One region of the Bacillus sp. SRL543 genome, then DNA from elsewhere that is predicted to be linked to it. Evidence: riboswitches for the same ligand, from Rfam matches in the RefSeq annotation. Region 1 holds a riboswitch; each other region holds the start of a gene.
What was found. Region 1 has a riboswitch for S-adenosylmethionine ahead of metK (methionine adenosyltransferase). Riboswitches for the same ligand answer to the same signal wherever they lie in the genome.
Positions count from the first base shown of each region.

Region 2: it holds a riboswitch for S-adenosylmethionine, as region 1 does, so the genes downstream of both, AC4E8B_RS20485 (methionine ABC transporter ATP-binding protein) here and metK (methionine adenosyltransferase) in region 1, are expected to answer to the same signal.
Region 3: it holds a riboswitch for S-adenosylmethionine, as region 1 does, so the genes downstream of both, AC4E8B_RS04305 (sugar ABC transporter substrate-binding protein) here and metK (methionine adenosyltransferase) in region 1, are expected to answer to the same signal.

Region 1 covers NZ_OZ481794.1:3,846,861-3,851,108, forward strand. The annotation lists gene asnB (asparagine synthase (glutamine-hydrolyzing)) at 1-589, opposite strand, end outside; gene metK (methionine adenosyltransferase) at 922-2,121, opposite strand; SAM riboswitch class I at 2,553-2,731, opposite strand; gene AC4E8B_RS19600 (thiol-disulfide oxidoreductase DCC family protein) at 2,836-3,204, opposite strand; gene qoxA (cytochrome aa3 quinol oxidase subunit II) at 3,569-4,248, shown strand, end outside.
Region 2 covers NZ_OZ481794.1:3,999,337-4,003,584, forward strand. The annotation lists gene AC4E8B_RS20475 (MetQ/NlpA family ABC transporter substrate-binding protein) at 35-883, opposite strand; gene AC4E8B_RS20480 (methionine ABC transporter permease) at 899-1,567, opposite strand; gene AC4E8B_RS20485 (methionine ABC transporter ATP-binding protein) at 1,560-2,585, opposite strand; SAM riboswitch class I at 2,778-2,887, opposite strand; gene AC4E8B_RS20490 (O-acetylhomoserine aminocarboxypropyltransferase/cysteine synthase family protein) at 2,994-4,248, opposite strand, start outside.
Region 3 covers NZ_OZ481794.1:812,843-817,090, reverse strand. The annotation lists gene AC4E8B_RS04310 (sugar ABC transporter ATP-binding protein) at 1-760, opposite strand, end outside; gene AC4E8B_RS04305 (sugar ABC transporter substrate-binding protein) at 826-1,908, opposite strand; SAM riboswitch class I at 2,051-2,215, opposite strand; gene AC4E8B_RS04300 (S8 family peptidase) at 2,483-4,248, opposite strand, start outside.

The DNA of each region.
Region 1 (4,248 bases):
ACATGGTTTCCGGCTCCGGAACGAACTGGTATGTCAAATAGTGCTGGAGGGACTCATAATTGAGGACGTCGTTTTCCAGCGCCATCAGGATGCTTTTCTTTTCAGAAGCAAAGAATGTTTTCCCGTCATTATCAAGGTAGAAGAAAGGCTTGATGCCAAAAGGATCCCTGGCACCGTATAAGGACTGCTCCTGCTTATCCCAGATGACAAATGAAAACATCCCGCGGAGCTTCTCCACCGCTTTTTCCTTCAGGTGGCTGTAGAGCGCAATGATTACTTCTGTATCAGAATGCGTCTCAAATGTCAGGCCTTCTTTTAAAAGCTCTTCCCGGAGCTCCACATAATTGTAGACTTCTCCGTTAAAAATGATCCAGTATCTTTCATTTTCATAGGTAAGAGGCTGATGGCCGCATTCGATGTCAATGATGCTCAGGCGGCGGAAGCCGAACTGAATATGCTCATCATGATAGTAACCTGCATCATCAGGTCCCCTGTGGGTAATGATATTATTCATATTTTCAAACTGCTGTTTTTGCGCATCGTTCAGAACTTGCGCATTTTCATGGACACAGCCGATAAAACCGCACATTATGTAGTTCACCTTCTTCAATTTAGTCACAATCCCATTCCGTCTAAAAACAGCCAGCGGAAGGCATTCATGCCAGCGCAGTCTTTGACCGGCCAGCCATAATTTACAATAAAACACATTGTTTTCCCAAAAAACATACTCTCTAATACTACCACTAAACACAAAAAAATGGCACTATCAACATGAAAAATGGGTCCGGGAAAAATTAGGCATTTACCTGAATTATTAACATATCAGCAGGCCGTTAAACGCTTCTGTCACATTAGACGGAATAGAAAAAAAGCGGGAGCTGCCTATTTCAGCACTCCCGCTTTTTTATGTTCATATCATATTTATTTCCCAGCCTGCTGGCTCAATGAGTCTGCTTTATCTGTGCGCTCCCATGGAAGGTCAACATCTGTACGGCCGAAATGTCCGTAAGCTGCAGTCTGCTTATAGATTGGGCGGCGCAGGTTCAGCATATTGATGATGCCTGCCGGGCGAAGATCAAAGTTATCCCGGACAAGATCGACAAGCGTATCTTCGCTTACAGTCCCTGTTCCGAAGGTATCTACTGAAATGGAAACCGGCTGCGCTACGCCGATTGCGTAGGCAAGCTGGACTTCAACCTTATCAGCAAGACCGGCAGCGACGATATTCTTCGCTACATAGCGGGCTGCATAAGCTGCTGAACGGTCAACCTTTGTAGGATCTTTGCCGGAGAATGCGCCTCCGCCGTGGCGCGCATATCCGCCGTAAGTATCAACAATGATTTTGCGGCCAGTCAAACCTGCATCGCCTTGAGGTCCGCCGATAACAAAACGGCCTGTAGGGTTGATGAAGTATTTAGTATTTTCATCGATCAGTTCTTTTGGAACGACCGGATTGATGACATGTTCTTTCAGGTTGCGCTGGATTTGCTCCAGGCTGATTTCTGGATGATGCTGTGTAGAGATGACGATGGTATCGATGCGCACAGGCTTGTCGTTCTCATCATACTCAACAGTCACCTGTGTCTTGCCGTCCGGACGGAGGTAAGGAAGAATCTCTTCTTTGCGTACTTCTGTCAGGCGGCGCGACAGTTTATGTGCCAGGGAAATCGGAAGAGGCATAAGCTCTTTCGTTTCGTTGCAGGCAAAGCCGAACATAAGGCCCTGGTCTCCTGCGCCGATTGCTTCGATTTCTTCATCCGACATTTGTCCTTCGCGTGCTTCAAGCGCCTGGTCAACACCCATTGCAATGTCAGCTGACTGCTCATCAATGGATGTCAGTACGGCACAAGTTTCGGAATCAAAGCCATATTTAGCACGGGTATAGCCGATCTCCTTGATTGTTTCACGGACAAGCTTTGGAATATCAACATATGTAGATGTTGTAATTTCACCTGCAACAAGCACTAGTCCTGTTGTAACAGATGTTTCAGCAGCAACGCGGGCATTTGCGTCTTTTGCTAAGATAGCGTCTAAAATAGCATCAGAAATCTGGTCACAGATTTTATCCGGATGACCTTCAGTAACTGATTCAGAAGTAAACAAACGGCGTTTATTTGACATCTGATTTCCTCCTTATTTATAAGAATAGAGTGAGGTTCTTATCCGGCGCTACACCTTATTCTTCCCCTCGGATTGATACGGTACTCATTCCCTAAGTAGTATTGAATAAACATGGAGTTTTTATCCCGCTCTCGCGTATGCATTGCTTCACAATCTGCATAACCGGCTGGTCCTGTCCCCCGGGACCGCAAGCCTTCAGACAAGTGCTGAAAGAGCAGGCCGCCGCTGATGCAGAGAACCGGTCAAAGGCATTATATATAAGCCAGGCACAATCAGATTGTATGATTTTATCCTGTTAAATGCATAGCCCTTGTAAATCAGCTTTATGCAAAAACTTCCATAATATGCAATTAAAAGACTTCCCTCAAAATGCAAAATAAAAAACCTTCCCAAAGTGAAAAGGTTGAAAGCAAAATGATTCGCGCCTTTCACTCTTATCGTTCAAGGAATTCTTCCTTGCGTCAGGTTAGCACCTTTGCTAAAAACAGGCCATCGCTGGCTGTAATTTGAACCGTTATGCTCTTTTCAGCATATATCCGTTTTCAAAAAGCATCATTAGCAGGTTGCTGGGTTTCATCGGGCCTGTCCCTCCACCAGCTCGGGATAAGAGAGTATCCGTTCAAGGTAAAATCATAACGTACAGATGTAGTGGCGTCAATCATTTTCTCCACTATAGCAAGAACAATTTTATATTGTCTCATATATGGAAATGACTCAGAGGGAACAGCTGCCATCCTTGCATTTCTTCCTAAGCAGTTTATGCCTGTTCCGTGCAATCCACCTGTATGCCGGAACCCCGGCAGCAGATGCCAAAGGAAGATGCATACAGAGCCCTAAAACGAAGGTAAGGGGGAACAGCAGCAGCAGCCTTCTGACTGCATAGAAACCCTTCAGGACCTTTTTTTCAGGTGTTATAATATGAAGCTCTTTCCTCAGCTCCCTGCTGCTGAATTGAAGCTCTCCATGTTCCTGTTCATATTTTTGCAATGAAACCCACTCTACCCGATGAAGCAGGTCAAGCTTCCCGAAAGATTTCTTCGTCATTTGGCAAAGCTGGCAAGTATTGTCGTAAAGGGCAATCATTTTCACATTACCATCTCCCGCCTGTAGTCGTTCATCTTATTAAATTTTACCATACCTTTCAATCATTCTTAAAGCACGATAAACTTATATCTATATAATATATGTTTCAATGAATATAATGCCTTCCCTCTTTATCTCCAGCAGCGTTCACCGCTTTAAGCACCCCCTTGAATTTGTGTTGTGCAAATAATATGCCGCAAAGTTCGGAAAGAATTTCTATCTTCTTGAACAATTTGTGACACCTTTCACATTCTATTGAATTACCCTATAAAATTGCTTATGATGATAACAGATTGTGAACTATGTAACATATACACTATTTTTATGTTATTAAACTTTCAGCCAGTGAGAAAGGGGCTTATCCATGAAAAAGAAATATTCTTTGCTTTTAGGAATATTTACAATCATTACTATTCTATCAGGCTGTGAGCCGCTGATGGTGCTGGATCCCAAAGGTCCTCAGGCTGCCGTCCAGGCAAAAGACATTATTCTGTCAACGGCAATCATGTCTGTCATCGTCCTTGTGGTTTTTGCCATGCTTGCTTACATGCTCTATAAATACCGCTCTTCGAAGCAAAGCAAGGATTATGAACCGCCGCATATTAAAGGAAACCTGCTCGTCGAAGCGGTCTGCGTCGGAATCCCTGTCCTGATCGTCATCTTCCTTTCAGTCGTATCCACTCAGAGCAACTATAAAGTGGAATCAGCACCGACAGGATATGGCGACAAAGAGCCTTTAGTCGTATACGCATCATCTTCCAACTGGAAATGGCATTTCAGCTATCCTGAAGAAGATATCGAAACAGTCAACTATCTATATGTACCGACTGACCGCCCGCTTGAATTTAAGCTCTATTCATACGGACCGATCACAAGCTTTTGGATCCCGCAGCTTGGCGGACAAAAATATGCCATGGCTGACATGGTCAATACGCTGCATCTGGGCGCAGATGAACCCGGCGAATATATGGGGCGCAATGCCAACTTCAACGGAAAAGGCTTTGCTGAAAATACATTCAATGTAACAGCCATGCCGCAGGAAGA
Region 2 (4,248 bases), 150 kb from region 1:
AGCCTGCATTTTAAGCGGCTGCCTTTTTCTTTTATTACTCAGATACAGGAACAACTGCACCTTCATATTTTTCAAGGATGAAGTCCTGGATTTCTTTAGAGTGGAGCACTTCTACAAGCGCCTTGACGGCTTCTTTATCTTCATCGCCGCTATTAACAGCGATTACGTTCACATACGGAGATTCCTTGTCTTCAATCGCTATAGAGTCTTTGATCGGGTTCAGGCCTGCATCAATGGCATAGTTAGAGTTGATCAGAACCGCATCGCCTTCATCATTGTTGTAGATCTGCGGAAGGAGGGATGCTTCATATTCTGTATCAAACTCAAGGTTTTTCTCGTTCGTTTCAATATCATCGATTGTTGCCTTGACTTTGTCGACGCCTTCTTTAAGAGTGATGAGACCTTCTTTTTCAAGCATAGTCAGGATACGGCCGTGGTCTGCAACTGAGTTGCTCATCAGGATTTTCGCACCATCCGGAAGCTCATCGAGGCTTTTGTATTTCTTTGAATACACACCGATCGGCTCAATGTGAATTCCGCCGGCATTGACGAAATCATAGCCGTTCTCTTCAATTTGCGCCTCAAGGTAAGGAATGTGCTGGAAATAGTTTGCATCAAGTTCGCCAGAATCAAGTGCTTGGTTAGGAAGGATATAATCCTGGAATGTTACGACTTCAAGCTCAATTCCCTTTTCTTCCAAAAGAGGCTTTGCTTCTTCAAGGATTTCTGCGTGAGGGACATTTGAAGCTCCCACAGTCAGTTTGGATGTTTCTTCTTTCCCGCTGTCCGCATTGCCGCCGTCAGCATTATCTTCAGAAGTTCCGCAGGCAGAAATGACGAGCGCTACGGCAAGTGCCAATACAAGTGATAACCATTTTTTCATTAGTTAAGTCTCCTTTTATCGTTTGTCTAGTTTAGAAGTTATTATGTCTCCAATGACTTGGATAATAAACACAATCAGCAGGATGATGATGGTCGCCATCAAGGTTACATCAAAGCGGCTCCGCTGGAAGCCCTCCAGATAAGCAAGGTTCCCGAGGCCGCCTGCACCGATGACTCCGGCCATTGCAGTGAAGCCCACGAGTGAGATCGCTGTAACAGTAATGCCTGACACAAGCGCCGGCATGGATTCTGGCAGGAGCACCTTAAAGATGATCGTGCTCGTCTTTGCACCCATTGACTTAGCTGCTTCAATGACCCCTTTGTCAATTTCCCGCAAAGCAATTTCCACCATACGGGCGTAAAAAGGGGCAGCTCCGATGATCAGGGCCGGCAAAGCGGCATTTTCTCCAATCATGCTGCCGACAATAAATTTCGTGAACGGGATCAGCAGGACGATCAGGATGATGAACGGGATGGACCTGAATACATTGACAAACGCTGCAATAATTTTATTGATGAGTGCATTTTGCCAGATGTTCCCCTTGGAGGTAAGGAATAGCAGCAGACCAAGCACAATTCCCAATACGAATGTTACCAGGACAGAGATGCCGGTCATATAGAGCGTTTCATTCGTTGCTTCCCACATCTTATCCCAGTTTACATTTGGAAAGAATTCACTAAGCATTTGAAATCACCTCCACGCCAACTTGCTGTGCATGAATATAATCAATCGCTTTGGCAATTTCTCCAGCCTGCCCATCAAGGTGGATGAACAATGTGCCATATGAGCCGTTTTGGGTTTGTGATATTTTCCCCTGAAGGATATTTACAGTCACCTCAAAGGAACGGATCAGATTTGTGATGAGCGGCTGTTCGGCCGACTCCCCGACAAAGGAAAGCTGCACAACCTGGCCGTGCGGATACAATCCAAGCAGGGCCTCTGCAGTTTCTTTTGTTTCTTCAGGTTCTGTGACCTGCTGGACGAATCTTTTTGTGATCTGCTCGCGCGGGTTTTTAAACACTTCCAGAACGGGGCCGATTTCCACAGCCTTTCCGCCTTCCATGACAGCCACCCTGTGGCAGATCTTCCTGATTACGTGCATTTCATGGGTGATCAGTACAATCGTCAGCCCAAGGCGGTGATTAATGTCCACAAGCAGATCCAGAATTGAATCCGTTGTCTGCGGATCAAGCGCCGAGGTTGCCTCATCGCACAAAAGCACCTTCGGATCATTGGCAAGCGCCCTGGCGATGCCTACGCGCTGTTTCTGACCGCCGCTAAGCTGTGAAGGATAAGCATCCTCACGGCCGTCAAGACCGACCAGTTTGATGAGTTCGGTTACTTTTTTTTCTCTATCCTGGCGAGGCACTCCCGCAATTTCAAGCGGGAATGCAATATTGTCCCTCACAGACCTTGACCAGAGAAGGTTAAAGTGCTGGAAGATCATGCTAATTTCCTGACGGGCTTTTCGCAGCTCCGAACCTCTGATTTTTGAAATCTCCCTGCCGGCTACCGTGACCGTTCCTTCTGAGGGAAGCTCAAGCCCATTCAGCATCCGGATCAAGGTGCTTTTTCCTGCACCGCTGTAGCCGATCACTCCGAAGATTTCACCTTCCTTGATTTCAAGGTTGACATCATCAACCGCCTTGACCGGACCCTTTTTTGACGAATATATCTTTTTAACATCTTTTATTGAAATCAATTGCCGTATTCACCTCTTTTATATCCAATTAGACAAATGGCTTTACAGAGATTTATGTTCTGCCAATCCTCTTTAGAGTAGTTTCCTGAAACCAGGTTAAGATTATTCCATAAGCTTAAGACAGGAAATTTTCCTGTAAAAATAAAAATGCCTTCCTGCAGGTGAGCAGAAAGGCATGATGGAAAAACCTTTCTCTCATCTGCCAAAGCTAAAAAAGCTTTGTGTGAATTGGCACCATTTCAATAAACATTGACGGTTGCCGGGCTTCATCGGGCACATCCCTCCACCTCTCTTGATAAGAGCTACTTTATATGAAGTTCATTTTCATTCATTAGCCATTTTTAAATTACGAGTGCTATCGTATCACGGATAAAAAAGGGTGTCAACAACAAAGTTTAACACTAAAATTTACCGGCTGGTTCCTGAAGTTTCTGCTTTTCCTGCAAGTGATTGGCTTCCTGTTGCGGCTTCAATTGCCTGCTCCAGATCCTCAATCAGGTCTTCGGCATTTTCTATGCCAATGGAAATCCGGATCAGGTCCTCCGGCACCCCCGCCGCCTTAAGGCCTTCTGAATCAAGCTGCTGGTGAGTGGTGCTGGCAGGATGGATGATAAGGCTTTTGGCATCGCCGACGTTTGCTACATGGGCCCACAGTTCCAGGCTGTTGATCAGCTTTGCCCCGGCTTCCCGGCCGCCCTCGATTCCAAAAACAGCCACAGCTCCGGCTCCTTTAGGCAAATACTTGTCAGCCAGTGCCTTATCAGGATGGTCTTCATCTCCCGGATAAAGCACCCAAGTCACAGCAGGGTGATTTTTTAGATACTCTGTCACTTTCTTTGTATTGCTGATATGCTCTTTCATCCTCACATGCAGCGTTTCAAGACCGAGGGTGAACTGGAATGCGTTCTGCGGGCTGAGTGCAGGCCCCAGATCCCTGAGCAGCTGTACCCTCGCCTTGACGATAAAAGCAGCCGCACCGATTGCTTCGCTGTACACCAGGTTATTATAGCTTGGATCCGGCTTGGTGAAGCCCGGGAATTTGTCTGAATTCCAGTCAAAACGGCCTGCGTCTACTATGACGCCACCCATTGTCGTCCCATTTCCCAGAAGCCATTTTGTCGCTGAATGTATCACAATATCTGCGCCGAATTCAATCGGCCTGCAAAGATATGGCGTGGCAAAGGTATTGTCAACAATCAGAGGAATGCCGGCATCATGGGCCACTTCCGCCACTTTCTCAATATCGAGGACCTTTAGGCTTGGGTTTCCAATTGTTTCTGCAAATACAGCTTTTGTTTTTTCTGTAATAGCGTCCCTGAAATTTTCCGGATCTTCCGGATTGACCAGTTTTACATTGATCCCATACTTAGGAAGGGTGACGGCAAATAAATTATATGTTCCTCCATAAAGGTTTGATGCTGCTATAATTTCATCCCCCGCCTGGGCAATATTCAGGATGGCAAGAGTGATGGCTGCCTGGCCGCTTGCAACAGCAAGCCCCCCTACGCCGCCTTCAAGCAGTGAAACCCTTTCCTCAAATACGGTAACTGTTGGATTGTGGATCCTTGTGTAGATATAACCCGGCTCTTTTAGGCCAAACAGATTAGCGGCATGCTCTGTATTCTGGAACTGATAGGCATTATTCTGATAGATCGGCACTGCC
Region 3 (4,248 bases), 1.9 Mb from region 1:
TTTGTTTTTCTGTGATTTGAATGTCTTTGCCAAGCATCGCCTCGACAATTTCCTGATGGGTAGCTTGTGTTGTTTTAAAGGTCTGAATGGTTTCACCGTCTCTCATGACGGTAATCCGGTCACTTATTTCAAATACTTCCGGCAGCCGGTGGGAAATGAAGATGATGCCCATCCCCTGCGCCTTCAGCTTTCTCACAACGTTAAAAAGATACTTTGTTTCCTCGATCGACAGCGGGGCAGTCGGTTCATCCAAAATGATGATGCCCGCCTCTTTGACAAGGCATCTAGCAATCAGTACCATTTGCTTTTGAGCGAGGGTCAACTCAGAGACATATTGGTCTACAACTATTTGCTCTTCATTCAGGAGAGCAAGAATTTCTTCTGCTTTTCGCTTCAGCTCCTTTTTTGAGACGAAAAAACGGTTTCCCCCGGCAAAGGAATCAAGCAGAATATTCTCCGCCACTGTCAGCTGCGGCACCAGTGCTGTATCCACCTCCTGGTAAACACAGTGGATGCCCAAATCCTTCGCCTCTTTTGGTGAATGGATAGTGACTGGCTTTCCGTTAATATAAATATCTCCTTCATCATGGCTGTAAGCACCCGCCAAAATTTTAATTAGCGTACTTTTACCCGCACCATTGGCTCCCAATAAAGCATGTACTTCTCCAGAGGCCAAATGCAGTCCAGCTCCCTTCAAAGCCTTTGCTGCACCAAAGCTCTTGGATATATTTCTCATTTCAAGTAGTGATGCACCCATCATGCTGCCTCCTTTAAAAAGGAAAACATCAGGCGGCCTTTAACCTAAGGCTGCCTAATGTCCCTCTGTTATTTCCCTTCTTCCAATTCCTTCAGGGTTTCGGTATATCCCTGGTCGCTGTTGCCCCATCCTTCCACGTATTCATTCAGCTCCGTGGTTGTGATTTGCTCTTCCGGGAGGTCATCTTTTGATACGAACACCGGTGTTAATTTAACATTGTCAGGAGTCTCTTCTCCGGATAATTTTTGATAGGCATAGCGAACCTGTATTCTGCCAATATCCTTTGGATCAACAGCTGCAGATGCCACCCAAGGAGAATTCTTGTCCTGAATCATTTGCAGGTCTTCATCACTCATATCGATTCCGTACACTTTGATATCTGTCCGGCCGGCCTGCTGGATAGCACGGACCGCTCCTTTGGCAAATTCATCCCATGCTGCCCAAACCGCTGTAATCTGCCCTTTCTCCGGATACTGCTTTAAAATGGCTTCCATTTGTGACTGAGTATCCAATGCTGTATTCTGCGTCGCTGCTCCAAATGCGGCGACCTCTTTAATCCCCGGATTCTGTTCAAGGAATTCCTTATAGGCAACTTGTCTTCGCTCCATCGGCGCAAAGCCGGCTACCCATATCTTAACGATATTTGCATTTCCATCTGAGTCCTCAGCCAGTCTCTCAAGAGTGCTTTTTGCCATCTGCTGATCACCCTGTTCAAGCACGGTCACACCCGGTTCACTAACCTCTGCGTCAAAGGCAACGACCGGAATTTCTTTCTCGATCGCCTTTTGGACTCCGGCCGCCAATGCTTCTTTCGTGCCATGGTCTATTAAAATAGCATCAAATCCCTGGTTGATCGCTGCGTCCAGGTTTGAAGACATTTTCGCCAGGTCACCATCAGAAGTAAAAACTGTGGTAGTTCCGCCGAATTTCGTAACCTGCTCCTTCACACCGTCAATATATTGAGCAGAAAACGTACCAAGATTTTGCTGCATAATTAATGCGATCTTTTTATCGGCAAGCTGGTTTTCACCATTGGTTTTATCGGCCGCCGCCTCTCCCTCGGTGCTGACGCCTGTCTTTGGCTGGCACCCTGCTGTAAGCAGGATAACGACAAAAATACTTAATAGAAAGCTCCATTTTTTATTCTTCATTTTCTCTCTCCATTATTGTTTTTTTTTATGCTTTTGCTTTAAACCCTTTGATGCTGACCTGTATATCACTCCTTTTATGACATAAAAAAGCCTCTTTCTACGTAGAGAAAGAGGCTGAAGATTATCTATCGAATCTCCACACCTCTTATCTCCCAGAAAAGAAAAATCTCCTCTGTTGGAATTAGCACCGTGCCTTAAAGGTATTTACATACCGGCGCAAATCTTGCTGCGCCCCGTTTCACAACGGAATTACGGTCGGTTGCTGGGCTTCATCGGGCCAAATCCCTCCGCCTGCTCTCGATAAGAGTTGAAAGCTTGCTATTAATCTTGATTACCTTTGCTGAATATTATCATCAAAATTAAATGTACGCAATATGTTTTTTTAATTTTGTGAATTTTTATGAAAGGAGTACATGTGGAACTGGGCCTGAAATTTAAGATAAGCAGTGATTAGCGAAAAGAGATGTTGTAGGATTAGGTGCCTGACCTCACACACTTAAAAGCTTTAACAAGTATATATTGTGGGGTCAGGCCCTTAATTCCTAAAACGTTGTACATTATTTAGAATTTGCACTTACCAGTCAATATCAACAGATACCATATTTTCAATTGGAACATAAAGGTTTACAGTTTCATCGTCTGTTATTACTGACACAATTAATGAATAATCAATTGAAGGGGTAGGTCTTTCTTTTACTTTGTCTTTCCACCACCCATGCTTCGGAAAAATGGCTATATATCCACAACTTGCAAGCTCTGCAGCAGTTGTTGTCCATCGATCAGATTGTACTGTTCCCCTGCTCCGAGCAACAGAACCAACATCCCAGCTAATGCCACTTTTAAATCCTTTTTCATCCCCATCTCTTCGATCTTTATTTACTCTCTTAAAAAATTCATCATCACTTTCTGCAGGGCCTTGTAATTCCCAAGATAACGAAGCACCTTCGTACGCTTTAGTATAATGTTTTGGATTAGGCTCTATAAAAAAAGATAAAGTTACACGTAACTCCACTTCAGTAGACCCTAACTCTAAAAGGACCTCTTCTGGCCATGGAATCCTGTAAAAGTTCATGTCTCGTACTTTATTCTTTTTCCCCTTAACTACTTTTTCATAGCCTATCTTAATATTATCTTCTGCAATAAGAGTTACAGCGGAGTTAGCAGACTTACAAGCAAGTTCTAAGTTAGGAACTCCATAGCCAAATGCTCTTAATCTATCAATCTTTTCAGGGAATTGTTTTTTCATCTGATCAGACCAACTTGCAGAGTGAATTAAAAGACCTCTAATAGTTGTAGGTAAATATCTAAGATTGTACGACCATATAGTTGCTAACATTTTGGCTGCTTGAGGAGCTGCCATACTTGTTTGTGCAGTATTTACAAATAAATTATCGATAAAATTTTTACTAGTAGAGAGCAAACTTAGACCTAAAACATCCCATTCCCAAAGTGGTTCATTTACAAGGACATTTCCCGCTTCAAGGACAACCTCTGGTTTAATTGCAAACCTTGCTGGGCCTGTTCTACTATGAGGTGAAATTCCTTCATTACTCACTAGTACTTCGTAGCCTTCATAATCACCAGTAAGTGGAGGAGACTCCATTAGATTGGTAATACCCCCAACCGTTATTGCATTTAATGCTTGTGCAGGATCGTCAACTTGAGATGCTAAATTCCTAGTAGGATATCCTACTTTATCAATAGGTTGTACATTACCAGCAGCAACTGTCATTAATCTGCCATTTCCATCATTATAACAAATTGAATCGACCGCAGATGACCATGATGTTGGTTTGCCGTTAAGTGTATCCTCATGTGTTGCTCCAATAGACATGTTAAAAATTCTTTTATAGCTGGGATTTGCATCTTCTACAACCTTTACAGCATTTATTGTTGTTCCACCCCATAATTCTTCTGTACCCGTACCACCTAAAGGAATTTTTACAGATTCTAAATGGTTTGTTAACTCTATTTGCTCACCTTTATATAATATGTTTGTTAAATCCCCATAACCCGCTATCCCAGCGACTTCGGTACCATGACCTATAGAATCTCCAGTAGTTGGTGACGATGGATCAATACTATGCAAACTATTCGGAGGATAAAGGGATTCAAGTAAAGGATGTTGATTGTTTACACCAGTATCTATAACTGTTACCCTCGGTGCATTATCAGATGGATAAACTAATGATTTCATTAACTCTTCAATATCAAAAGAATCTGGTCCTGAGTTAGACATTTCCTGTATTAATACTCTTGATGGACTATGAATTTCTGCTATCACATCGGATTCATTTACGATTTGTTCCAGTTCACGACGAGTAGCTTGTAATAATAGAA